3 regions of the Xanthomonas sp. NCPPB 3570 genome follow, and region 2 is predicted to be linked to each of the others. Evidence: predicted binding sites of a transcription regulator. Region 2 holds the regulator's gene; each other region holds the start of a gene.
What was found. The regulator FliA, encoded in region 2, starts transcription of late flagellar genes. The targets are predictions, from matches to a motif close to TAAAGTTTNNCNNNCNNNGGCCGATAA.
Positions count from the first base shown of each region.

Region 1: AC1PLR_RS14070 (methyl-accepting chemotaxis protein) is a predicted target of FliA. The motif match lies at 1,831-1,857, and genes of this name have one in related genera.
Region 3: AC1PLR_RS06970 (methyl-accepting chemotaxis protein) is a predicted target of FliA. The motif match lies at 1,209-1,235, and genes of this name have one in related genera.

Region 1 is NZ_CM161513.1:3,217,914-3,221,151, forward strand. It holds gene AC1PLR_RS14070 (methyl-accepting chemotaxis protein) at 1-1,663, opposite strand, end outside; gene AC1PLR_RS14075 (hypothetical protein) at 1,998-2,174, shown strand; gene AC1PLR_RS14080 (methyl-accepting chemotaxis protein) at 2,450-3,238, opposite strand, start outside.
Region 2 is NZ_CM161513.1:2,237,065-2,240,302, reverse strand. It holds gene flhF (flagellar biosynthesis GTPase FlhF) at 1-198, shown strand, start outside; gene AC1PLR_RS09825 (MinD/ParA family ATP-binding protein) at 185-1,069, shown strand; gene AC1PLR_RS09820 (RNA polymerase sigma factor FliA) at 1,066-1,815, shown strand; gene cheY (chemotaxis response regulator CheY) at 1,835-2,227, shown strand; gene AC1PLR_RS09810 (protein phosphatase CheZ) at 2,228-2,839, shown strand; gene AC1PLR_RS09805 (chemotaxis protein CheA) at 3,104-3,238, shown strand, end outside.
Region 3 is NZ_CM161513.1:1,566,699-1,569,936, forward strand. It holds gene AC1PLR_RS06965 (DEAD/DEAH box helicase) at 1-934, shown strand, start outside; gene AC1PLR_RS06970 (methyl-accepting chemotaxis protein) at 1,381-3,036, shown strand.

The DNA of each region.
Region 1 (3,238 bases), 980 kb from region 2:
TATTGGTCTGGAAGGCGATGCCGTCGATGACGCCGATGATGTCGGCGATCTTCTTCGAGGACGCCTCGATGCCGCTCATGGTCTCGACCACCTGGCCCACCACCACGCCGCCCTGCGAGGCCACCGAGGCCGCGCCGCTGGCGAGCTGGTTGGCCTGGCGCGCGTGCTCGGCGTTCTGCTTGACTGTGGAGGTCAACTCTTCCATCGAGGCTGCAGTCTCTTCGAGGCTGGCAGCCTGCTGCTCGGTGCGGCGCGACAGGTCGTCGTTGCCGGTGGCGATCTCGGTGGCCGCGGCATTGATGCTGACCGCGGCGGTCTGGATGCGGCCGACGATGCCGGTCAACTGGTCGGCAGTGGCGTTGGCGTCGTCGCGCATCCGCGCGAACACCCCGTGGAACTCGCCGTGCATGCGCGCGGTGAGATCGCCGGCGGCGATGGCCTGCAGCAGCGCCGACAGCTTTCCGAGATTGCGATCGCTGACCTCCATCATCGCGTTGAGGTCCTGCACCATCAGCCGGAAATCGTGCTGGAAGTGCGTGGCATCGCCGCGCGTGCTGAAGTCGCCGGCCGCGGCCGACGCGGCCAGGCGCTTGATCTCGGTATTGATCGCCAGCAGGCTGGCCTTGGCCGCGTCCATCGACTCGTGCAGCACCGCGCGGCTGCCGGGCAGGCGACGCGCGTCGCGGCGCAGGTCGCCGTTGGCGTATTCGTTGAGGACGGCGATGGCATCGACGATGGCGTCCAGGTGCTCGAACATCATGGTATTGATGCCCTTGCTCAGCTCGCCGTACACACCCGGGAAGTCCTGCGGCATGCGGTGGCTGATGTCCTTGTCCGCATGCAGTTCGATCATCAACGCGGTTTCGCGGGAGAAGCGCTGCAACTGGGTCTGCATTCCGCCCATCGCGAGCAGCAGGCGGCCAGGTTCGTCGCGTGCGTCGGTGGCCACGTCGTTGTCCAGGCGGCCGGCTGCGATGGCCTCGGCGGCACGGGTGGCGCGATTCAGCGGCACGGTCAGGCTGCGGGTGATCAGCCAGGCCAGCACACTGCTGACCAGCACCACCGCCAGGCCGCCGGCGATGAGCATGGCGCGCCCACGCGCCATCGCCGCCGTTGCGGCCGCATAGGCCTCGTTGCTGCGGGTGGCCTGCAGATCGGCGTAGCGGCCGATCGCGTCCTGCCATTTCTGTGTCAGCGGCGCCGACTTCCCCATCAGCAGGGCCAGTGCCTCATCCGGCTTGTAGTGCATGCCCAGGTCGATGACGCGGTTGTTGACGTCCACGGTCAGCGCGCGGGCGCGATCGACCTCCTCCAGCACGGCCTGGCTCTGCGCACCGCTGGGAATGGCACCCGCCCGATTGCGTGCCGCCTGATAGCGCGCGCGCTGCTCGGTGATGACCTTGGCGAAGCGGATGTTGTCCTCCTGGGAGGTCGGCAGCACGATGTTGCGGACATTGATCGCGACGGCCGAGCTCGCGTTGAGCATCTCGCTGGAAGCACGGATGGCGGCGATGTTGCGTTGGACGATGCCGTCCAGCCGCTCGCGCGCTTGGACCAAGGTCAGCAGCCCGGCAACGACCAGTGCCGAGGACAGCAGGATGAGGAGGCCGAACGCGGTGGCGAGCCGAGCGCCAACGTTGTAGCGCTGAAGGAATGCAATCATGGAGTGGCCTGTCTGGGGGAATGAAAGAGGCGATGGGATCGCCCCGGATCACGCACGACGACGCGATGGCCGTTGTGCGCGCCCGCATCGAGCGAGGATGAAGAAACCGTGAAAAAACGTTTGGAATCAAACGCTTGATGACGCACCCCGCTCGATGTGCGGGCGATGTAACGGCCCCTTGTGGCGGGACTTGAGAGGCGATTGCAGACAATTTATTGAACACCCTCAGGCATATGACAGGGGTGTGGAGAGCCCATGCGCGCGACGCGCGGACCGGCGGTTTTGCGTGAAAGGCGTGTGCATTTTTTATTGCAACAAGCGGCATGACGTTTGCATGCAGCACACGCGCGCGGCCAATGGAAAATGGAGCGATCCGATGGCGCACGCCGCCATCAGGGTGCGCGGCACAGGCGAAGAATGCGATCGCGTTCGCATTGCCGCACCGGTCGGAGACGATGAGTTGCGCGACGGCGCTCGGCGCGTGCGCGACATGGAGGCACGTCGACGGTGACGCGCGATGGATGCACGGATGACGGCGACGCGTGGAGCGGTCTACGCGCGCGCACCTGCACAGGGAAGCAACGTGACGGCGATGCACGGCGCAGAGGCGCGCGGTGGCGACGCCCTCCGGCCAGTCGCCGCATCGACCAGGGTGCGGTCGCTCGGCTGCCGCGCGCGGCGCCCGGATCGACCGGATACGACGCCGGCGGCACCAGGGCCGCCGGCCTTCGACAGAGCGAGCGGCGCGCACTGCGCCGCCCGCCCGATGACACAACCTCGTGCGGCTCAGAACTCCTGCCAGTCCTTGTCCAGCGCCATCGCCGCTGCCGGCTGCGCCGCACGTCGTGGCGGCAAGGCCTTCACGACTGCCGGACCGACGCTGCGCTTGCCTGCGGGCGTCGGGGCGGTGTGCTGACGCGGCGCCTGGACCACCGGCGTGGCCGCCGAGGCGTCCAGCTTGAACAGCGCCACGGCCTGGCTCAGTTCCACCGCCTGCTGTTCCATCGAGCGCGCCGCCGCACTGGCCTCTTCGACCAATGCCGCGTTCTGCTGGGTGCTCTCGTCCATCTGCGTCACGGTCTGGTTGACCTGCTCGATGCCGGCGGATTGCTCCTGCGAAGCCGCGGAAATCTCGCCCATGATGTCGGTGACGCGCTGCACCGAGCTCACGATCTCGGTCATGGTCTTGCCGGCCTGGTCGACCAGCGCCGAGCCCTCGGCGACACGGCTCACCGAGTCGTCGATCAGACCCTTGATCTCCTTGGCGGCGCTGGCCGAGCGTTGCGCCAGGGTGCGCACCTCGCTGGCGACGACGGCGAAGCCACGGCCCTGGTCGCCGGCGCGCGCCGCTTCCACCGCGGCGTTCAAGGCCAGGATGTTGGTCTGGAAGGCGATGCCGTCGATCACCGAGATGATGTCGGCGATGCGCCGCGACGCATCCTCGATCCCGCTCATGGTGGTCACCACCTGGCCGACCACCGCCCCGCCCTGCGAGGCGACCGAGGCGGCGCCCACCGCCAACTGGTTGGCCTGGCGGGCATGCTCGGCGTTCTGGCGCACCGTGGAGGTCAACTC
Region 2 (3,238 bases):
GACGAGACCGGGCGGTTCGGCAGTGCCTTGTCGGTGGTCGTGGACCACCGCCTCCCCATCACCTGGGTGACCGATGGACAGCGTGTGCCGGACGACCTGCACCGCGCCAACGCCGCCAGCCTGGTATTGCGCCTTGAAGATTTGCGGCGCGCTGCCGATAAGCCCTGTACTCCGGAGCAGACCCATGCCGTCGCGTGACTACGTCAATCTGACCAATGCCTTCCCCCTGTCGGCGACGCGCAGCGAACCGCTGGGTCCGGTGCGCACCATCGCCGTGACCGGCGGCAAGGGCGGCGTGGGCAAGACCAACATCTCGGTCAACCTGTCCATGGCGCTGGCCGACATGGGCAAGCGCACCCTGCTGCTGGACGCCGACCTGGGCCTGGCCAACGTCGACGTGCTGCTGGGGCTGACCCCCAAGTTCACCGTGGCCGACCTGGTCGCCGGGCGCTGCACCCTGGAAGAGGTGCTGATCGACATGCCCAACGGGCTGATGGTGGTGCCCGCCGCCTCCGGCCGCCGCTACATGGCCGAGTTGCCGCCGGCCCAGCACGTGGGCCTGGTCAACGTGTTCTCCGAGTTGCAGCGCGAGCTGGACGTGATGATCGTCGACACCGCCGCCGGCATCACCGACAGCGTGCTGACGTTCTGCCAGGCCGCGCAGGACGCGGTGGTGGTGGTCTGCGACGAGCCGGCTTCGATCACCGACGCCTACGCATTGATCAAGGTTCTCTCGCGCGAGCGCGGCGTGGACCGGGTGCAGATCGTCGCCAACATGGTCCGCGACCTCAACGAAGGCCGCCTGCTGTACGACAAGCTCAGCCGGGTCTGCGAGAAGTTCCTCGGCGACGTGTCGCTGAACTACCTGGGCTGCGTGCCGCAGGACGACTGGCTGCGCCTGTCGGTGCAGCGCCAGCAGCCGGTGGTCAAGGCCTACCCGTCCAGCCCGTCGGCGCAGGCGATCAGCGAGATCGCCCGGCGCACCGCGCGCTGGCAGGCGCCGACCGCCCCGCGCGGCAACGTCGAGTTCTTCGTCGAACGCATCATCCAGCGTGGGGTGGCCGCATGAACGCCGCCGCCCACTACCGCGCCGTCCAGCGCAACAGCGCCAACGACTACATCACCCAGCACTCGGACCTGGTCCGGCGCATCGCCCACCACCTGGCGGCGCGGCTGCCGGCCAGCGTCGAGATCGACGATCTGATCCAGGCCGGCATGATCGGCCTGATCGAGGCCTCGCGCAGCTACGACGCCGAACAGGGCGCCTCGTTCGAGACCTATGCCTCGATCCGCATCCGCGGCGCGATGATCGACGAGATCCGCCGTGGCGACTGGGTGCCGCGCTCGGTGCACCGCCGCGCCCGCGACGCCGCCTCGGCGATCCGCAAGATCGAACAGAGCACCGGCCGCGCCGCCGCCGCCAACGAAGTGGCCGCGGCGATGGACATGCCGCTTCCCGAATACCTGCGTTTGATGGAAGATGCCGCCCGCGGCCAGGTGCTGAGCCTGGAGTCGCGCATCGAGGACCATGGCGAACTGGATACCATCGCCAAGGGCGGACCCAATCCGCAGCAGATGCTCGAGCGCAGCGAATTCGGCCGCGAGCTGGGCAAGGCGATCGCGCAGTTGCCCGAACGCGAGCAGTTGGTGCTGTCGCTGTACTACGAGCAGGAATTGAACCTCAAGGAAATCGGCGCGGTGCTCGGGGTCAGCGAGTCGCGCGTGTGTCAGATCCATGGCCAGGCCACGGTACGGTTGCGCGGACGCCTGAAGGCGTTCGAGGTCGCCGATGCCGGTCTGGAAGACGAAGAATAGGAACCCTTAGGAGTCAGTGGTGAACAAGAACATGCGGATTTTGATCGTGGACGATTTCTCGACGATGCGACGCATCGTCAAGAATCTGCTCGGCGATCTGGGCTTCACCAATACCGCCGAGGCCGAAGACGGCAACAGCGCCCTGGCCGCGCTGCGCTCGGCGCCGTTCGAGTTCGTGGTCACCGACTGGAACATGCCGGGCATGACTGGCATCGATCTGCTGCGCAACATCCGCGCCGACGACAAGCTCAAGCACCTGCCGGTGCTGATGGTGACCGCCGAGGCCAAGCGCGAGCAGATCATCGAGGCCGCACAGTGCGGCGTGAACGGCTACATCATCAAGCCGTTCACCGCGCAGACGCTGCAGGAGAAGCTGGGCAAGATCTTCGAACGCCTGGGAGCGACCGCCTAAATGGAAGCCACCGCCGAACGTACCGCCCTGATCGAACGCCTGCAAGGCGCGCTGGACGCGCTGGAAAACGGCGACGAGGCCGGCTGGCGCAGGGAGATCGACACCCTCGCCGCCTGGCGCACGCGGCCGATGATGCAGGGCCTGAGCCGGCTCGCGCGCGATCTGGGGCAGGCGCTCGGCGAACTGCCGGTGGTGCCCAGCGAGGCCGGCGAGCTGGACGACGCCTGCTCGCGCCTGGACCACGTGGTGGAGATGACCGAACAGGCCAGCCACCGCACCCTGGACCTGGCCGAGGAATGCCGTGCGCTGGCCGACCAGCTCGCCGCCGGCGGCCTCAGCGGCGACCAGAGCGAGATCCTCGACAAGATCCGCCACAACCTCACCGAAATGGCCCTGGCGCAGAGCTTCCAGGACCTGACCGGGCAGATCATCCGCCGCGTCGCCGGCATCGTGCGCCGCGTGCACGAAGGCTTCGGCGCGCTGGGTCTGCCGCCGAAGGAAGAAAACAAGAAGGCCGACGGCAGCCTGGCCGGTCCGGCCCTGCCCGGCCTGGACCGCCACGGCGTGTCGCAGCACGACGCCGACGACCTGCTGTCCGGATTGGGACTCTAGAGCCTGCCCACGCCATTGGAATAGGCCACGCCGCACTTGGGTGCGCGCGGCGAGAAGAATGAGGGAATTTATGTCAACAAACGACCAAATGATGACGCAGGTTCGCGCGCACCCAAGCGCGGCCCTTCGGGTTGCCGTGTCCGGCCCCCAGGCGGCCGCGCACGGCTTGAACAGGCGGTCGGCCTGTCGCGGCGCCGCGCGCAACCACCTGGGAACCGGACACGGCAACGTGGCCTGTTCCAATCGCGTCGGCAGGCTCTAGCCATGAGCGCCGTACCCGACGACATCGCTGCCGACTTCATCATCGAGGCCCAGGAAATCCTGGACCGGCTCGGCGAGCAGCTGGTGTCGCTGGAGCAGGCGCCCGAGGACAGCGGCCAGCTCAACGCCGTGTTCCGC
Region 3 (3,238 bases), 670 kb from region 2:
GCTGTGGACGCGGCTGCGCCCCGGCGCCGGCGGCGCCGCACCGACGCTGCGCAGCACGCCGATCCTGCTGCTGCCGCGGCGCAGCGCCGGGCACTGGTCGCGGCTGTCGCCAGCGCCGGAAGCCGGCACGCTGGGCTCGCGCGCGCGCAAGGTGGCCGACCATCTCGAGGCGCACGGCGCCTCGTTCTTCGACGAGATCGCCGAGGCGACGCGCCTGCTGTCCACCGAACTGGAGGCGGCGCTGGCCGAGCTGGTCGCCGCCAGCCGGGTCCATTGCGACAGTTACGCCGGCCTGCGCGCCCTGCTGGTGCCGCCCTCGAAGCGTCCCTCGGCGCTGTCGCGGCGGCGGCCGCGCATGGCGCTGTACGGCGGCATCCAGGACGCCGGACGCTGGGCCGTACTGCGTGCCGACGCCGAGGCCGACGACCCGGCCGCACGCAGCGAGGCGGTCGAGCACGTCGCACGGACGCTGCTGCGCCGCTACGGCGTGGTCTGCTGGCGCCTGCTCGAGCGCGAGACGGCGTGGCTGCCGCCATGGCGCGAACTGCTGCGCGTCTACCATCGGCTGGAAGCGCGCGGCGAGATCCGCGGTGGGCGCTTCATCGACGGCCTGTCCGGCGAGCAGTTCGCCCTGCCGGAGGCGATCGGCCTGCTGCGGCAGATACGCCGCCAGCCTGGCGACGGCAATTGGCTGTGCGTGGCTGCCGCCGACCCGGCCAATCTCCTCGGCAGCGTGCTCCCCGGCACGCGGGTACCGCGGCTGCCGGGCGCGCGCGTGCTGTACCGCGACGGCGTGCCGATGGCGAGCTGGGTCGGCGAGCGCTTCGAGCCGCTGCAGGACATGAATGCCGAGGAGCATGCGCATGCGCGGCGGCTGTTGCGCGGTGGCGCTGCGGCGGAACGGCGCACGCTTGTGGCACTGCAGATGGCGTGAAGGCAATGCGCCGCGCCCGCCCGCCGCGATCGCGCTTGTGACATATCGGCGCTGCTTTCACATTCTGTCTACAAATTAAAGGGGTTGGTATCCCACTTTGGCTCCGGTGCAAAACCGGGGTGTTCTGCCTTTGCAGAACAAGTGCGACATCGACGTGTTGCGACCCGCCCTTGCTCTGCTGCGCGTCGAGCACCGCAGCGCAATGCCTCTTTCGCATTCACGAATGTCGCGAAAGCGCTTGTCTTATGCGGGATTCCGCAATTTTCACGCGATTTAAAGGCGCCCTCGATTGCGCCGATAGCCCTCACGCATGACGTTGCAGCGCAGCGGTCCTCTGGCGACTCAGTCAGAGGCATCGCTCCGCGAGGCGCCGCGACACGCAGCCGGACGCATCGCCCGGCGCAGGCGGACACACACAAATCGGGGTACACACCATGTTGGGCAATATGAAAATCGGGGTCAGGCTGACGGCGGCATTCCTGATCGTGGCGGCGATCGGCGCCTGCATCGGCTGGGTCGGCATCCGCAACTCGGGCCGGATCAACGACTACGCCACCGCGCTGTACGAGCGCGAGCTGCTCGGCCTGTCGCACCTCAAAGAGGCCAACATCAATCTGATCAATGCCGGCCGCGCGCGCGCCAACCTGCAGTTGGCCAGCACCGCGGAAGACCGCGCCAAGCACGTGGCCAATATCGACAAGTACACCGCCAATGTGGTCGAGCACATGGACAAGGCTAGGACCTCGTTCGACGACCCGGCGACGCTGGCCAAGCTGGCCCGCTTCGACCAGGTGTGGAAGACCTACCTGGAGCGGCGCGGCCTGTTCGTCGAGTCGGTGATGCGCGAGCCGCTGCCGGAAGGCAACGCGCAGCTCGCGGAACTCTCCAAGGGCGTGCGCAGCAGCTCCGACGAACTGGATGCGCTGATGTCGGAACTGAGCGAGATCAAGGAGGCCAATGCTTCCAAGGCCAACGATGTCACCGACGAAATCTACGCCAGCAGCACCCGCACCATGCTCGCCATCGTGATCGGCGGCGTGCTGCTCGGCGTGGGCCTGGGCGTGTTCATCAGCCGCAGCGTGACCCGGCCGATCGGCAAGGCGGTCAGCGTGGCCAATGCGCTGTCCGAGGGCGACCTGAGCATGTCGATCGAGGTGCGCGGCCGCGACGAGACCGCGCAGTTGCTGCTGGCGATGCAGCGCATGGTCGAGAAACTGCAGCAGGTGGTCGGCGAGGTCAACGCCAGTGCGCAGAGCCTGGCTGGCGCGTCGGAGGAGGTCAGCGCCACCGCGCAGTCGCTGAGCCAGGCCTCGACCGAGCAGGCGGCCAGCGTCGAAGAGACCAGCGCCTCGCTGGAGCAGATGACCGCCTCGATCGCGCAGAACACCGACAACGCCAAGGTCACCGACGGCATGGCCGCGCAGGCGGCCCGCGAGACCCTGGAAGGCGGCGAGGCGGTGGTGGCCACGGTGGCGGCGATGAAGCAGATCGCGCACAAGATCGGCATCATCGACGACATCGCCTACCAGACCAACCTGTTGGCGTTGAATGCGGCGATCGAGGCCGCGCGCGCCGGCGAGCACGGCAAGGGCTTTGCGGTGGTCGCCGCGGAAGTGCGCAAGCTGGCCGAGCGCAGCCAGGTCGCCGCGCAGGAGATCGGCGAGGTCGCCGGTTCCAGCGTGGAGCTGGCCGAGCGCGCCGGGCAATTGCTGGAGACCATCGTGCCGAGCATCAAGAAGACCTCGGACCTGGTGCAGGAAATCGCTGCCGCCTCGCAGGAGCAGTCCTCCGGCGTCACCCAGATCAACGTGGCGGTGGTGCAGCTGAGCCAGATCACCCAGCAGAACGCCACCGCTTCCGAAGAGCTGGCCGCCACCGCTGAATCGATGAGCACGCAGGCCGTGCAGTTGCAGGAAAGCATGGCCTTCTTCCAGTTGTCCGCCGCTGCGCGCCGTGCCGCGCAGACGCTGGACGAAAGCGAAGCGCCGCTGCCGCTGCGCGCGGCCGGTTCGCGCTGGGCGCCGCGTGCCACCTCCGCTGCCGCGCGCCGTCCCGGTGCAGGCAATCGCGACCGCAGCGAAGCGCTGCTGGGCCGCGCCTGATCCATTCCCTGGCGGCGCCGGTCGCGCCGCCAGTTCCGTGTCGCTGTCGTTGTCACAACTGCCCCATTGTCGGGAGAGTGCCGTGCTGAAGAATCTCAAGATCGCCACCAAACTCTACGGCGGTTTCGCCGTGGTCCTTTGCATCCTGCTGGCGTTGGCCGGCGTGGCCTACTTCAACGTGTCCGCGTTGTCGCAGGCCAAT